DNA from 3 places in the Streptomyces durhamensis genome. Region 2 is predicted to be linked to each of the others. Evidence: riboswitches for the same ligand, from Rfam matches in the RefSeq annotation. Region 2 holds a riboswitch; each other region holds the start of a gene.

Region 1 (5,284 bases), on a different contig from region 2:
AGGCCGGCGTTGACGGCGATCTGCTTCAGCGGGGCCTCCAGGGCGATGCGCACGGCGTTGGCGCCGGTCGCCTCGTCACCCTCGAGCTCCAGCTTCTCGAAGACCTGGGAGGCCTGCAGCAGGGCCACGCCACCACCGGCGACGATGCCCTCCTCGACGGCCGCCTTCGCGTTGCGGACGGCGTCCTCGATGCGGTGCTTGCGCTCCTTGAGCTCCACCTCGGTGGCGGCACCGGCCTTGATGACCGCGACACCGCCGGCGAGCTTCGCCAGGCGCTCCTGCAGCTTCTCGCGGTCGTAGTCCGAGTCGCTGTTCTCGATCTCGGCGCGGATCTGGTTCACCCGGCCGTTGACCTGCTCGGAGGAGCCGGCACCGTCGACGATGGTGGTCTCGTCCTTGGTGATGACGACCTTGCGGGCGCGGCCCAGGAGGTCCAGGGTCGCGTTCTCCAGCTTGAGGCCGACCTCCTCGGAGATGACCTCGCCGCCCGTGAGGATGGCGATGTCACCGAGCATGGCCTTGCGGCGGTCACCGAAGCCCGGGGCCTTGACGGCGACGGACTTGAAGGTGCCGCGGATCTTGTTGACGACCAGGGTCGACAGGGCCTCGCCCTCGACGTCCTCGGCGATGATCAGCAGCGGCTTGCCCGACTGCATGACCTTCTCCAGGAGCGGGAGCAGGTCCTTGACGGAGCCGATCTTGGAGTTCGCGATGAGGATGTAGGGGTCCTCGAGCGACGCCTCCATGCGCTCCATGTCGGTCGCGAAGTAGGCGGAGATGTAGCCCTTGTCGAAGCGCATGCCCTCGGTGAGCTCAAGCTCCAGACCGAAGGTGTTGCTCTCCTCGACGGTGATGACGCCTTCCTTGCCGACCTTGTCCATGGCCTCGGCGATGAGCTCGCCGATCTGGGTGTCGGCGGCGGAGATGGACGCGGTGGAGGCGATCTGCTCCTTGGTCTCGACGTCCTTCGCCTGCTCCAGCAGGGCGGCGGAGACGGCCTCGACGGCCTTCTCGATACCGCGCTTCAGGGCCATCGGGTTGGCGCCGGCGGCGACGTTGCGCAGGCCTTCCTTGACCAGGGCCTGGGCGAGCACGGTCGCGGTGGTCGTACCGTCACCGGCGACGTCGTCCGTCTTCTTGGCGACTTCCTTGACCAGCTCGGCGCCGATCTTCTCGTACGGGTCCTCGAGCTCGATCTCCTTGGCGATGGAGACACCATCGTTGGTGATCGTGGGGGCGCCCCACTTCTTCTCGAGGACGACGTTGCGGCCCTTGGGGCCGAGCGTCACCTTCACGGCGTCCGCGAGCTGGTTCATGCCGCGCTCGAGGCCGCGCCGCGCCTCCTCGTCGAACGCGATGATCTTGGCCATGTGAAGTGGTCCCTCCAGGACTGGGGGTGATTCCTTCGGACCGCGCCCGCGCCCGCGACGGACGGCTCGCCGACCCGTGGTTCCTTGCCCCACATGGCCTGCGGGCCTCACCGACCCGGTCCTTCTTTGTCACTCTCACCTTCAGAGTGCTAACGCAATGATTAGCACTCGGCATGGTCGAGTGCAAGCGGCTCAGCCGGATCAGCCCGGGGCGAACGGGGGCAGCCCGGACACGGCGAAGGGCCCGCACCCTGTGCGAGGTGCGGGCCCTTCGTGCGAGAAACGTTCAGGCGCTGAGGCGGACCATGTCGGCCTGCGGGCCCTTCTGGCCCTGCGAGATCTCGAACTCCACCCGCTGGCCCTCTTCCAGGGTGCGGTAGCCGTCCATCTGAATGGCGCTGTAGTGGACGAAGACGTCCGCACCACCGTCGACCGCGATGAAGCCGTACCCCTTCTCCGCGTTGAACCACTTGACGGTGCCCTGAGCCATGCCTAACTCCCCTATTACTGGCCCTTGCACAGATCCGCACTTCGCGGACCCGGGTCAGACCTCACCCCCCATTGGTCGGGGGCGTGCGCCGGAACGCGTCGACCGCGGCTGAATGTATCTGTCCAACTGCCGTCTGCAACAGGTCAATCGGACGAGAATTCTGGACGGGAACGGTCCGGAATGTGGTGAGAATTCACCCGACTTCGGGGCAACTCGGGCCCCACAAACGTTACAAAAGCCGCATAAAACCCCCGCATTTTGGCTGTTTCTTGCGGGGTGCGCGGCGTGCGATCCGGGGCTTACGACCCGGAGATCGTGGTCAGGTTCCCCAACTGTACCGCGCTCAATCACGCAGAATTGCCCCCTCCGCTTCTCTTACGGAGGAGGCAATTCCATGAACAATGGGTAACCGATGTTACCCAAGGTAACGATCAACCGCCGGCGACGGCCGGAATGATGGAGACACCGGCGCCGTCCGGGGTGGCGGTGTCCAGGCCCTGCTCGAAGCGGACGTCGTCGTCGTTGACGTAGACGTTGACGAACCGGCGCAGCTTGCCCTGGTCGTCCAGGACGCGGGCGGCGATCCCCGTGTGGTTCTTCTCCAGGTCCTCGATGACCTCGGCGAGGGTCCCGCCCTCGGCGGGCACCTCGGCCTGACCGCCGGTGTAGGTGCGCAGGATGGTGGGGATGCGAACGGTCACGCTCATGCGAGGCCAGCCTCTCGGAAGGAGTCCAGGGTCGGGCGGATGGTGGCGGTCAGGCCGGTGCCGGCGACCGCGTCCAGGGTCTTCAGGCCGTCGCCGGTGTTGAGGACGACCGTGGTCTTCGTCGGGTCCAGGACGCCGTCCTTGAGCAGCTTGCGGGTGACGCCTACGGTCACCCCGCCCGCCGTCTCGGCGAAGATGCCCTCGGTGCGGGCCAGCAGCTTGATGGCGTCGACGACCTCCGCGTCCGTCACGTCCTCCACCGCACCGCCGGTGCGGCGCGCGATGTCCAGGACGTAGGGGCCGTCGGCCGGGTTGCCGATGGCGAGGGACTTGGCGATGGTGTTCGGCTTCTGCGGCCGGACGACGTCGTGGCCGGCCTTGAAGGCGGTGGACACCGGGGAGCAGCCCTCGGCCTGCGCGCCGAAGATCTTGTACGGCCGGTCCTCCACCAGGCCCAGCTTGACCAGCTCCTGCAGACCCTTGTCGATCTTCGTGAGCTGGGAGCCGGAGGCGATCGGGACGACGATCTGGTCGGGCAGCCGCCAGCCGAGCTGCTCGCAGATCTCGTAGGCGAGGGTCTTGGAGCCCTCCGCGTAGTACGGCCGCAGGTTGACGTTGACGAAGCCCCAGCCCTCGCCGGCCGGGTCGCCGATCAGCTCGGAGCAGAAACGGTTCACGTCGTCGTAGTTGCCCTCGATGCCGACGAGCTCGCCGCCGTAGACCGCGGCCATGACGACCTTGCCCTGCTCCAGGTCGTGCGGGATGAACACGCAGGAGCGGAAGCCGGCCCGGGCTGCGGCGGCGCCGACGGCACCGGCCAGGTTGCCCGTGGAGGAGCAGGAGAGGGTGGTGAAGCCGAAGGCGCGGGCGGCCTCCAGGGCCTGCGCGACGACGCGGTCCTTGAAGGAGTGCGTCGGGTTGCCGGAGTCGTCCTTCACGAACAGGCCGCCGGTGACGCCGAGTTCGCGGGCGAGGTTGTCGGCTTGGACGAGCTTGGTCCAGCCCGGGTTCAGGTTCGGCTTGCCGGCCACGTCGGCGGGGACGGGCAGCAGCGGCGCGTACCGCCAGATGTTCGCGGGGCCGGCCTCGATGCGGCGGCGCAGCTCTTCGGTGTCGTAGCCGGAGAAGTCGTAGGCGATCTCCAGCGGGCCGAAACACTCCTCGCAGGCGAACACGGGGCCGAGCGGGACGCGGTGACCGCACTCGCGACAGCTCAGGGCCGCGGCGGGGCCAAGGTCGACGGGGGAGGTGGAGGTGCTTGCAACTGTCTGCACAGCCATGGAGGCGAGGCCCTTTCTCCTCATCTTCCTCACGACGCATCTCGCCGTGAGACGGATTTGGCACCTTCCCTAGCCGGGAGCCTCGCTGGAGAACGAGTGACCGACTGGAGGGTTGCCGGGGCTTCATCGGGCCGTGTCCCTCTGCCCCTCTGGATGAGCGGTATGCAGTTGTTGAACTCGGTTGAACGCGGAACGACCCCCGACATGCGATGGTCATCGGCGTTGTTCAAGACTGTAACCGAAGGCCGGGACAGTTGAGATAGTCGTCCGAACCGCGAGATGGATCACACGGCTCACCCGTGTGGTCACGAACAGTGAGGAGTCGCAGACCGTGCTGGAAGAAGTCGAGCGCTGGCTGGCCACCCGCTCCTGGTCCGTGACCGATCGCCCTCTCCACCGGATCCTGTCCGCCAAACAGCGCACGGGCCAGACGATCAGCGTCGTGCTGCCCGCGCTCGACGAGGAGGAGACGGTCGGCGACATCGTCGCGGTCATCCGTCACGACCTCATGGAGCGGGTGCCGCTCGTCGACGAGATCGTCGTCGTCGACTCCGGCTCCACCGACCGCACCTCCGAGGTCGCCGCCGCCGCGGGTGCGCGGGTCGTTCACCGCGACGAGATCCTGCCCCGCATCCCCACCGTCCCCGGAAAGGGTGAAGTGCTGTGGCGCTCCCTGCTGGTGACCGGCGGGGACATCCTCTGTTTCATCGACGCCGACCTGCGGGAGTTCTCCGCCGACTTCGTCTCCGGGATCGTCGGCCCGCTGCTCACCGAGCCGGACGTGGACCTGGTCAAGGCGATGTACGACCGCCCGCTCGCCGGGACGGCCGGGCAGGGCGGCCGGGTCACCGAGCTGATGGCCCGGCCGCTGCTGAACATGCACTGGCCGCAGCTGGCCGGGTTCGTGCAGCCGCTCGGCGGCGAGTACGCGGCCCGGCGCTCGCTGCTGGAGCAGCTGCCGTTCCCGGTGGGGTACGGCGTGGAGCTGGGCATGCTGGTGGACGCGCTGCACCTGGCGGGGCTGGACGCGCTGGCCCAGGTCGACGTCGGGGTCCGCAAGCACCGGCACCAGGACGGGCAGGCGCTGGGCCGGATGGCGGCGGCGATCTACCGCACCGCCCAGCTCCGGCTGGCCCGGGGCCATCTGATCCGGCCGTCGCTGACCCAGTTCGAACGGGGCGAGGACGGCTTCGAACCGCGCACCTACTCGGTGGACACCGAGGAACGGCCGCCGATGCTGGAGATCGCGGAGTACGCCGAGCGCAAGGTGGCCTGAGGCCGGGTGCCGTCCGCGTCCGCGGTGGCCGGAGTTCGTATACGTCCGCGTCACGGGGCGTAGCCGTACGTTTGAGCGTTTCCGGGCCGGGCTAGGTTGAGGACCATGGCTGCCACGCAGGGTGCTGAGGTGCTGGTCGCGTCCAATCGCGGCCCGGTGTC
Region 2 (5,284 bases):
GCCGCTGCACGAACGGCATGGCGTCTTCCGCCACACCGGCACCCTCGGCTCGGTCGCCTACCGCCCGGGCGCCCCGGGACCGGACTCCCCGGCGGCCGTGGCCCAGGCTCTGCGTGACGCGGCGGCGTTCGAGTGAGCGTCGCCGCCGCGCTGCCGGTGACCGCGCGGAGAGTCAGCGCGGAGCGAGGAGGCGTCCCGTGTTCTGCAGGACGTACCGTGCCACGTTCGTGCCGAGGGTGATCCCCGCCTCGTCGGCCGACACATGACTGACAAGAAGCTGTCACAGACGGACCGGAATGCAGGTCCGACCGACGCCCGTTCTGACTGACATGACTGTTGGAGTAGCGCTCAACGCGTCCGACGCGCCGAACCAGGTCGACGCCACCGTACAACTTGCCCAGGAAGCCTCCGAGTTCGGTGTCACGGCGGCCTGGTTCGGGCAGACCTTCGGCGCGGACTCACCCCAGCTCGCGGCGATCGTCGGGCGCGAAGTGCCCGGCCTGCAGGTCGGCACCTCCGCGATCCCCGTCGGCGAACTGGCGCGCTGAACACGCCGGTCGAACCGGCCCCCCTGCACCCCGTGACGAAGGAGAACCCATGACCACCGAGGCCACCACGACCGCCTTCCATGCCTTCACCGAGAACTGGCTGGAGTGGTACCGCGCCCAGGAGGCGCGGCTTGCCGCCCCGCACGGTTTCCTGGCGATCACCGGCCTGCACTGGCTCGACGACCGGCCCCAGCGCTTCCCGGACGCGCCCGGTACGTGGCGCACCGGCCCCGACGGGGTCGTCGTAGACCTCGACGCCGGCGAGGAACTGGTCGTCGACGGAACGCCGGTGAACGGTGGACACCGCTTCGGCGTGCTTCCCGAACGCAGCAGCGTCGACGCCGTCTGGGAAGACGCCGTCATCGAGGTCGCCAAGCGCGGCGGGCACGACATCGTGCGCCCCCGGCACCCGGATGCGCCACTGCGCACGGCTTTCACCGGCACCCCCGCCTACGCCCCCGACCCGCGCTGGGCCGTGACAGGCCGCTACATCCCCTTCGACACGCCACGACCGACCACCGTGGGCGCCGCGGTCGAGGGCCTTGAGCATGTGTACGACGCCCCGGGCAGGGTCGAGTTCGAGCTGGACGGGCGCCCGCTGTCGCTGACCACGTTCCCCGGCCAGGGTGCGGGCCGACTGATGGTGCTGTTCACCGACGCGACCTCCGGGGTCACCACCTACGCCGCCAACCGGGTCCTCGCCCTGGAGCCGCCCGCCGCCGACGGTACGGTCGTCCTGGACTTCAACCGCGCCGCGAACCTGCCGTGCGCCTACACGGACCTGGCCACCTGCCCGCTGCCCCCGGCCGAGAACCGGCTGCCGGTGGCGATCGAGGCCGGCCAGAAGATCCCCCGCGAGCGCGACGGTTCCTGAGCCGGGCTCGGCCATGGACCGACGGCAAGATCTCTCCGTACGACCAAGAGTGGCATCGAGTGTCAGCATCACGCCCTGGCTCGCTGACCGGCAACCCTCCCGCGCGGTGGGGTGCTCCAGGTGTAAGCCCGGCGGGATCACCGAAGATCCCGCAAGCGCGTGGCCCCGTGACCGGGGCCGGACAGGTGGAGGACCGATATGCGGCACGGTGGTGACCTCAGCGCCCATGTCGCCGGCACCACCGTGTTCTCCCGACTCCCGCGTCGGCGCCACATCGGCCTCAAGCGCTCGGCCAGCTGCCTCTGTCAGGCCTGATGGGGGACGCGCGGTCGCACGGATGAGCGGACACGTCTGCCGGCCCGCCGAGAAAACCCGTTGCGAGTGACCCGCATCGGATGTCTGATGGGTCGGCCACCGACCAGGGAGGGAACATGCGGGCGTCGCTGCCCACCCCCTCATTGCACACCGCCCGTCTTCGACTGCGTGCCTTCGAAGACGCGGATGCGAACGACCTCTTCGCACTGCAGAGCAGCGCCCACGTCCTGCGTTACTGGGACTCGCCACCGTGGACCGAACGCTCGCGCGCCGAGAAGTTCATCACTGCTTGCCGGCGGATGGAACAGGAGGGCACCGGGGCACGGTGGGCCGTGGATCGCGTCTCCGACGGGGCGTTCATCGGCTGGTGCACCCTGAACAGTTGGAACCCGGACTTCCGGAGCGCGTCGCTCGGCTACTGCTACGACGATGCGGCGTGGGGCCAGGGCTACGCGACCGAGACCGCGCGCGCTCTGCTGGGGTGGGCGTTCGACACGCTGGACCTGAATCGCGTGCAGGCCGAGGTCGATACGCGCAATGTGGCTTCTGCCCGCGTGCTGGAGAAGCTCGGTTTCGTGCGTGAGGGGACGTTGCGGGAGGACTGCGTCGTCAACGGCGACGTCTCCGACTCGTGGGTCTACGGACTGCTCAGGCGGGAGTGGCAGCCGTCGTCCGAGCTGATTCCCACCCACTGAGTTCCATCGCTCGGCACCCGGTATCGGCTGACCCGAGCGCTCAGATGGCGGCCGATGCCAAGGAAGGTGTCTGCAGTGGGGCGCTCCCATCCCGCGGAGAACCCTTCGCCCCCCAGGGGCCGCCCCCGTGGACGCCGGTCCGGACGGCCCGAGGGCGACCGGATACAGTGCGCGGAACGGCAGCCTGGCCAGGGAGGGGAAGCGTGACCGACACCAGCAGCACCCGGCCCGCCGAGGGTGAGACGCAAGCACCGCCGCAGAGCCGACTGCACCGCCTGATGCGCTACATCCCCCTGATCGCCCCCGTCCTGCTGTGGGCCGTGCCCTGCTGGGTTCTCCTGTACACCGGCCAGCACTGGCCGCTGCCCGTCACGCCGGCCGGCACCACCCTGTTCGCACTCGGCCTCATCGGTATGCCGCTCGCGATGGTGCGCGGCCACGGCCGGCGCCAGCAGGACCGGGCGGCGATCATCGGTGACACCCTGCTGGGCACCAGCTGGGTCCTGTTCACCTGGTCCGTTCTGCTCGGCATCCTCCTGCGGCTCGCCCTGACCGTGGCCGGCATCGGCGAGAGTCAGGACCGCGCCCGGATCGTCACCTGGGCCGTCCTCTGCATGACCGCCGTCCTGCTCGGCTGGGGGTACGCCGAGGCCCGCCGCGTGCCCCGCGTGCGCCGACTCGACGTGCAACTCCCGCGACTGGGCGCAGGGCTGGACGGCCTGCGTGTCGTCCTGATCACCGACACCCACTACGGCCCACTCGACCGAGCTCGCTGGTCGGCTCGGGTGTGCGAGACGGTGAACACCCTGGAAGCCGACCTGGTCTGCCACACGGGCGACATCGCGGACGGCACGGCCCAACGCCGCCGCGCCCAGGCCGCCCCTCTCGCAACCGTGCGGGCCACCCGGGCCCGTGTCTACGTCACCGGCAACCACGAGTACTACAGCCAGGCCCAGGGATGGGTCGACCTGATGGACGAGCTGGGCTGGGAGCCGCTGCGCAACCGCCATCTGCTACTCGAATGCGGAGGCGACACCCTGGTCGTCGCCGGCGTGGACGACGTCACCGCCGAGTCCTCCGGCCTGACAGGCCACCGCGCCCACCTCGCCGGAGCCCTGGACGGCGCCGACCCCGACCTGCCCGTCCTGCTCCTGGCACACCAGCCCAAGTTCGTCGACCGGGCGGCAGCAGCCGGCATCGACCTCCAGCTCTCCGGCCACACCCACGGCGGCCAGATCTGGCCCTTCCACCACCTCGTCCGCATCGACCAGCCCGCCCTCGCCGGCCTCAGCCACCACGGCCCCCGCACCTTCCTCTACACCAGCCGCGGCACCGGCTTCTGGGGCCCGCCGTTCCGCGTCTTCGCCCCCAGCGAGATCACCCTGCTCGTGCTCCGCTCCCCGCACCCGCCGACCTCGCCGTAGCACGAGCCACACGCGGTCACCGACAGCGGCCGGCTCGACGGCGTGCAGCACTCGAGGACCTTCTCGACACCCGGGTCTTTCCGACGGACGCGCCTCCCTCCCGCGTAGAGCAGACGACAGCAGCCCACAGGGAGGGATCGCGACGTGGCAGGGCACATGGTCAGGGGCGTCAAAGGAACGGTGATCGCGGCGGCGGCGATGGCGGCACTGACCGCGTCACAGGCACCGGGTGCGGCCCCGGTGCGGGCCGCCGTACCAGTGGAGCGGCCCGCCGGACACGGGCCGAGCGTGTCCGGCGACACCCCGTACCACACGGAGCTTCCTCCGCCGGCGCGGGCCCGGACGGGGCAGAAGGCTTCGGTGGGAGGCGCCGCGCTGCCCGCGACCGTCTTCGCCGCGTACCGGCACGCCGAGGCGGAACTCGCGCGCACCGCGCCCGGCTGCCGGCTCAGGTGGCAGCTGCTGGCCGCGATCGGCCAGGTGGAGTCGGGGCAGGCCCAGGGCGGCCGGGTGACCGCGGCCGGCACGACCGTGACGCCGATTCTGGGTCCGCGCCTGGACGGCGGCGCCTTCGCCGTCGTACGGGACTCGGACGGTGGCGCGTACGACGAAGACGTGGTGTACGACCGGGCGGTCGGGCCGATGCAGTTCATTCCGTCGACCTGGGCCGGCTGGGGCGCGGACGGGAACGGCGACGGGCGGGCCGACCCGGACAACGTGTTCGACGCGGCGCTCGCCGCCGGGCGCTATCTGTGCGCGGCCGGAAGGGACCTGTCCGAGCCCGCCGGCCTGGACGGGGCGATCCTCGGCTACAACCACTCGGTGGCGTATCTGCGCACGGTCAGGGCCTGGTACGCATACTTCCTGGAAGGTCACCGGGTGGTTCCTGACGACTCCGCCAGGACGTCGGTGCAGCCCGCGCGCCGGCCCGGGCCCTCGCGGGCGAAGTCCACACCGAAGCCGAAACCGTCACCTCGCCCGAGGGCCACACCGTCGCTGAAACCGTCCGCCCCTGCTTCGCCGACGCCGTCCCACTCCCGTCCGGCGGGCGGGAAAACGACGGAACCCGTGGTTCCCCTGCCCGACCCGTCTGTCAGCCTGCCCACCGACGGCCCGCTCCCGAGCAGCGCTCCGCTGACCAGTAACAACGGGAACTCGATGGCCTCCGCCCCCTCCACAACCGCGGCTACCGGGCGGTAATGTCGCCACCCGCCGGACGGGACGAGACCGGCGGGTGAGCGCAAAGGGGCCCTCATGGCGACGGACATGCCTGCGGAGATACGAGCCGCCGACGACCGTTGGCAGCGCATGTGGAGCCACCGCGAGCAGCTGCTCAAGGTGGCCCGGCGCAGGTCGATGAGCCGGGAGGACGCCGAGGACGCGGTGCACGAGGCGATGCTGCGCGCGGCGGAGCGGCCGGACCTGGAC
Region 3 (5,284 bases), on a different contig from region 2:
ACCGGCCGGCGAGCGGATCGCCGACTGGGCCGACGGCCGGCTCGGGATCTACTCCCTGGCCAAGTCCAACATGCGCAAGATCTTCCCCGACCACTGGTCGTTCATGCTGGGCGAAGTGTGCATGTACAGCTTCATCATCATCATCCTGACGGGTGTCTATCTGACGCTGTTCTTCCACCCGTCGATGAACGAGGTGGAGTACCACGGCAGCTATGTCCCGCTGCAGGGACAGCTGATGTCCGAGGCGTTCAACTCGACCCTGCACATCTCCTTCGACGTGCGCGGTGGTCTGCTCGTCCGGCAGATCCACCACTGGGCCGCGCTGATCTTCCTCGCCGGCATGTTCGTGCACATGATGCGCGTGTTCTTCACCGGCGCGTTCCGCAAGCCGCGTGAGATCAACTGGCTGTTCGGCTTCCTGCTGTTCGTCCTCGGCATGTTCACCGGCTTCACCGGTTACTCGCTGCCGGACGACCTGCTCTCCGGCACCGGTGTCCGCTTCACCGAGGGCGCGATCCTGTCGATGCCGATCGTCGGCACGTACATCTCGATGTTCCTCTTCGGCGGCGAGTTCCCCGGCCACGACTTCGTCGCCCGGTTCTACTCGATCCACATCCTGCTGCTGCCGGGCATCATGCTCGGCCTGATGGTGGCGCACCTGATCCTGGTCTTCTACCACAAGCACACGCAGTTCGCGGGTCCCGGGAAGAGCGAGAAGAACGTCGTCGGCATGCCGCTGCTGCCGGTGTACATGGCGAAGGCCGGAGGCTTCTTCTTCCTGGTCTTCGGCGTCATCGCGGCCATCGCGGCGGTCGCCCAGATCAACCCGATCTGGGCCATGGGCCCCTACCGCCCGGACCAGGTGTCCACCGGCGCCCAGCCCGACTGGTACATGGGCTTCGCCGAGGGTCTGGTCCGCTACATGCCGGGCTGGGAGATCAACCTCTGGGGTCACACGCTCGTCCTGGGTGTGTTCATCCCGCTGGTGCTCTTCGGTCTCGTCCTGGCGGCGATCGCGGTCTACCCGTTCATCGAGTCCTGGGTCACCGGCGACAAGAGCGAGCACCACATCCTGGACCGCCCGCGCAACGCTCCGACCCGTACCGCGTTCGGTGTCGCCTGGGTGACGGTCTACATGATCGGCCTGGTCGGCGGTGGCAACGACCTGTGGGCCACCCACTTCCACCTGTCGATCAACGCCGTCACCTGGTTCGTCCGGATCGGCTTCTTCGCCGGGCCGGTCATCGCGTTCATCGTCACCAAGCGGATCTGCCTCGGCCTGCAGCGCCGCGACCGCGACAAGGTGCTGCACGGCCGGGAGACCGGCATCATCAAGCGCCTGCCGCACGGTGAGTTCATCGAGGTGCACGAGCCGCTCAGCCAGGAGCAGCTGCACACCCTCACCGCTCACCACCAGTACGAGCCGGCCGAGATCGGCCCGACGGTCGACGAGAACGGTGTCGAGCGCAAGGTCGGAGCCTCGGAGAAGCTCCGGGCGAAGCTGTCCAACGCCTACTACGGCGAGGACAACCAGATCCCGAAGCCGACCGTCGAGGAGTACAAGGAGATCACGAGCGGCCACGGCCACCACTGATCCCAGCGTCGCCACACCACGCTGAAGGGCCCCGTCCGGGTTGCGGACGGGGCCCTTCGCCGTGCCCGGGGCTGGATAGGGTGGGATCACACTGTTCTGGTACGACACACCCAGGAGCGGCTTATGAGCGCTGTGACCCCCGCTGGAGGCGACACCGCGGCGGGCCGTTCCTGGCCCGTCCTGCTGAACGGCCTGCTGAACGGCCAGGACCTGTCCGCCGACGACACCGCGTGGGCGATGGACCGGATCATGCGCGGCGAGGCGACCGACGCGCAGATCGCCGGCTTCGCGGTGGCACTGCGGGCCAAGGGGCAGACCGTGGAGGAGATCACCGGTCTGGTCCGCACGATGTACGAGCACGCGAACGTGATCGAGGTGCCCGGCCGCACGGTCGACATCGTCGGCACGGGCGGCGACGGCGCGAAGACGGTGAACATCTCCACGATGTCCGCGCTCGTGGTCGCCGGTACGGGCGCGAAGGTCGTCAAGCACGGCAACCGGGCCGCGTCCTCGGCGTCCGGCTCGTCCGACGTCCTGGAGAGACTGGGCGTCAACCTCGACCTGACCCCCCGGCGGGTGGCACAGGTCGCGGAGGAGGCCGGCATCACCTTCTGCTTCGCCGTGAAGTTCCACCCGGCCCTGCGCCATGTGGGCGCCGCGCGGGGCCAGTTGGGCATCCGGACGGTGTTCAACCTGCTCGGCCCGCTGACCAACCCGGCGAAGGTGCGGGCCCAGGCGGTCGGCGTGGCCGTCGCACACGAGGCACCCATCGTCGCGGGCGTCCTCGCGGAGCGCGGCAACTCCTCGCTGGTCTTCCGCGGGGACGACGGCCTGGACGAGCTGACGACGACGTCCACCTCCAGGGTCTGGATCGTCCGGGACGGCAAGGTGTCCGAGGAGTCCTTCGACCCGCGGGACGTCGGGATCGACCTGGTCCCGGTGGAGGCGCTGCGCGGCGGCGACCCCTCCCACAACGCGGGGGTCGCCCGCCGTCTGCTGGACGGCGAGCAGGGCCCGGTGCGTGACGCGGTGCTGCTGAACTCGGCTGCGGCCCTGGCCGCCCTGGACCCCACGGACGCCCCGCTCGCCGAGCAGCTGCGCGCCGGCATGGCGAGGGCCGCGGAGTCGATCGACTCGGGTGCGGCCAGGCGGGCGCTGGAGCGCTGGGTGGCGGCCAGCAACGCGTAGCGGTCACCGGCGGTCGTCCCGCGATCCGGACTCGGGTTGCGGGACGACGATCGTTTCCCGTACGTTCCTGTACCAGGTCATGAGTGACAGTCATTCGGCCCCGGCCGACTGTCCGGCAACCCTCCGTCCGTGGCGGGGTGCCCCGGGTGAAGACCAGGCCGTAGGCAGCGAGGTCTACGGCAAGCGCGGACCCCTCGTGCGCTTCTGAGCGAGCGCAGGGCCAGGGGTCCTGGTCATCGAGGGAGCCTTCCGTGAGCAAGCGAATGCGATAGGGCCGCAGAGCCCCGCCTCCGCACACCCCTTTTCTCACTTCTTCCTTCGCTTCACGGGAGCTCACCCATGTCCGTCTTCACCGCTGCCGCCGACCAGTCCGTTTGTGCCCCTCTGCCCGTTCTGGGCAGCGATGTCACGGTCCCGCTCGTCACCGGCGGCGAGGTCACCTACGCGGCCCTCGACTACGCGGCCAGCGCCCCCGCCCTCCAGCGCGTCTGGGACGACGTCGCCGCCTACGCCCCCTACTACGGCAGCGTCCACCGCGGCGCCGGCTACCTCTCCCAGCTCTCCACCGACCTGTTCGAGAACGCCCGCCGGACGGTCGCCGAATTCCTCGGCTGCCGCGCCGACGACCAGGTGATCTTCACCCGCTCGACCACGGACTCCCTCAACCTCCTCGCCCGCGCCCTGCCCGCCGACTGCCAGGTCTTCGTCTTCGAGACCGAGCACCACGCCTCCCTGCTGCCCTGGCAGGACGCGCACGTCACCTACCTCGACGCCCCGCGCAGCCCGCAGCAGGCGGTCACGACCCTGGAGCGGGCCCTCGCCGACCGCGCCCCCCACGGCCCGGCCCTGGTCTGCGTCACCGGCGCCTCCAACGTCACCGGCGAACTGTGGCCGGTGCGCGAACTGGCCGCGGCCGCGCACGCCCACGGCGCCCGGATCGTCCTCGACGCCGCCCAGCTCGCCCCCCACCACCCCGTGCACATCCGCGACCTGGACGTCGACTGGGTCGCCTTCTCGGGCCACAAGCTGTACGCCCCCTTCGGCTCCGGCGTCCTGGCCGGCCGCGCCGACTGGCTGCGCGGGGCCGAGCCGTACCTCGCGGGCGGCGGCGCCAGCCGCAAGGTGACCCGGCGTCAGGACGGCGGCGTGGACGTCGAGTGGCACGAGAGCGCCGCCCGCCACGAGGCCGGCTCCCCGAACGTCATCGGCGCCTACTCCATCGCGTCGGCCTGCAAGGCGCTCACCGGTGCCGGCTGGGACGCCCTGGTCGCCCGCGAGCAGCACCTGATCGCCAAGGTCCGCGAGGGCCTGGCCGGGGTTCCCGAGGTGCGGGTGCTGTCCCTGTTCGGCGACGACGCCCCGCGCGTCGGCGTGATCTCCTTCGTCGTGGAGGGCTGGAACAGCTCCCACTTCGCCGCGGCGCTCTCCGCCGAGTACGGCATCGGCGTCCGCGACGGCCTCTTCTGCGCCCACCCCCTGGTCCGCACCCTCCTCGGCAGCGACCCGCAGACCCAGGGCGAGTGCGGCGCCCCCGAGGCCGCCCCGGGCGAGAAGTCCCTCAACGCCATCCGCGTCAGCTTCGGCGCGGGCACCCCCGACGAACACGTCGAGCGGTTCGTCAGCGCGGTCAGGGAGCTGGTGACCGAGGGTGCGAAGTGGACGTACCGGACGGAGGACGGCCGCTGCGTCCCGGCGGTGTGACCGGCGCCCGCACACGCGCCCCTGGGGCCCGGCGGCCGACCGCGCGCCCATCCGCTCGGACGTGGTCTGCGCGGGCGGTCACGGCGATGCCCTGCCGGCGCTGGACGCGCGGGACGGATCACCGAGGTGGAAGGTGTCCACGGGCGCCGAGGCGACCGCCCTCGCCCTGGCGGGCGCACCACCCTGTTCGCCGGCTCCGCGGCCCGGCGCGAGGGTTTCCGGGTCTGCGACGGGCGACGGCGGTGGCACCGTGACGCCGCCACCGCAGGAGTGCTGACCGGCGCCGGCCGCTCCCTGGCCGTCGGCGCCGAGCGGGCCGGCGTCTACGCCGTCCGGGCGGCCGACGGCTCGCAGGCCTGGGGCCGTCACATCGAGGGCGGCCCGGACGCGCCACGCACGGTGGCGGCCGGCGAGACCGTGTACGCGCGCGCGTCGGACCAGGTGCTCGCCCTGGACCTGAACGGCCGCGAGCGCTGGACCGCGCCCCTGGGCCACAGCGCCGGCGACGACCGGCACACCCCCGTCGTCCGCGGCCGCCGCCTCTGCATCCCCTCGGGCACCGGTGTCGCGGCCGTGGACATCACCCGCTGAACGACGCCGGTCCTAGTTGTCCAGGCCGATCGCGAACGCGGCCTCCAGGTCGTGCTGGGAGTACGTGCGGAACGCGACGTGCGTGTCCGTGGCCTCCACGCCCGGGATCTTGCTGATCCGGGCGGGGATGACCTCGGCCAGGTCCTCGTGCCGGCCGACCCGGACCATGGCGATCAGGTCGTAGGTGCCGGTGACCGAGAAGACCTCGCT

What was found. A riboswitch is a leader RNA that binds a small molecule or an ion and turns the genes downstream of it on or off. The one in region 2 is predicted to bind S-adenosylmethionine.
Region 1: linked by a shared signal. The riboswitch ahead of thrC (threonine synthase) and the one ahead of IO33_RS0128915 (GNAT family N-acetyltransferase) in region 2 are both predicted to bind S-adenosylmethionine.
Region 3: linked by a shared signal. The riboswitch ahead of IO33_RS0119440 (aminotransferase class V-fold PLP-dependent enzyme) and the one ahead of IO33_RS0128915 (GNAT family N-acetyltransferase) in region 2 are both predicted to bind S-adenosylmethionine.

What each region holds. Positions count from the first base shown of each region.
Region 1 covers NZ_JNXR01000023.1:76,463-81,746, reverse strand. The annotation lists gene groL (chaperonin GroEL) at 1-1,370, opposite strand, end outside; gene IO33_RS0130645 (cold-shock protein) at 1,657-1,860, opposite strand; gene IO33_RS0130640 (MoaD/ThiS family protein) at 2,292-2,567, opposite strand; gene thrC (threonine synthase) at 2,564-3,847, opposite strand; SAM riboswitch class I at 3,865-4,007, opposite strand; gene IO33_RS0130630 (glucosyl-3-phosphoglycerate synthase) at 4,179-5,123, shown strand; gene IO33_RS0130625 (alpha,alpha-trehalose-phosphate synthase (UDP-forming)) at 5,229-5,284, shown strand, end outside.
Region 2 covers NZ_JNXR01000020.1:110,198-115,481, forward strand. The annotation lists partial or broken gene IO33_RS0128900 (LLM class F420-dependent oxidoreductase) at 330-530, shown strand; gene IO33_RS0128905 (DUF1684 domain-containing protein) at 598-1,422, shown strand; SAM riboswitch class IV at 1,474-1,586, shown strand; gene IO33_RS0128915 (GNAT family N-acetyltransferase) at 1,854-2,432, shown strand; gene IO33_RS0128920 (metallophosphoesterase) at 2,636-3,856, shown strand; gene IO33_RS0128925 (lytic transglycosylase domain-containing protein) at 4,001-5,056, shown strand; gene IO33_RS0128930 (RNA polymerase sigma factor) at 5,111-5,284, shown strand, end outside.
Region 3 covers NZ_JNXR01000012.1:385,387-390,670, reverse strand. The annotation lists gene qcrB (cytochrome bc1 complex cytochrome b subunit) at 1-1,594, shown strand, start outside; gene trpD (anthranilate phosphoribosyltransferase) at 1,718-2,782, shown strand; SAM riboswitch class IV at 2,858-2,974, shown strand; gene IO33_RS0119440 (aminotransferase class V-fold PLP-dependent enzyme) at 3,122-4,483, shown strand; gene IO33_RS47510 (outer membrane protein assembly factor BamB family protein) at 4,610-5,074, shown strand; gene IO33_RS0119430 (Lrp/AsnC family transcriptional regulator) at 5,087-5,284, opposite strand, start outside.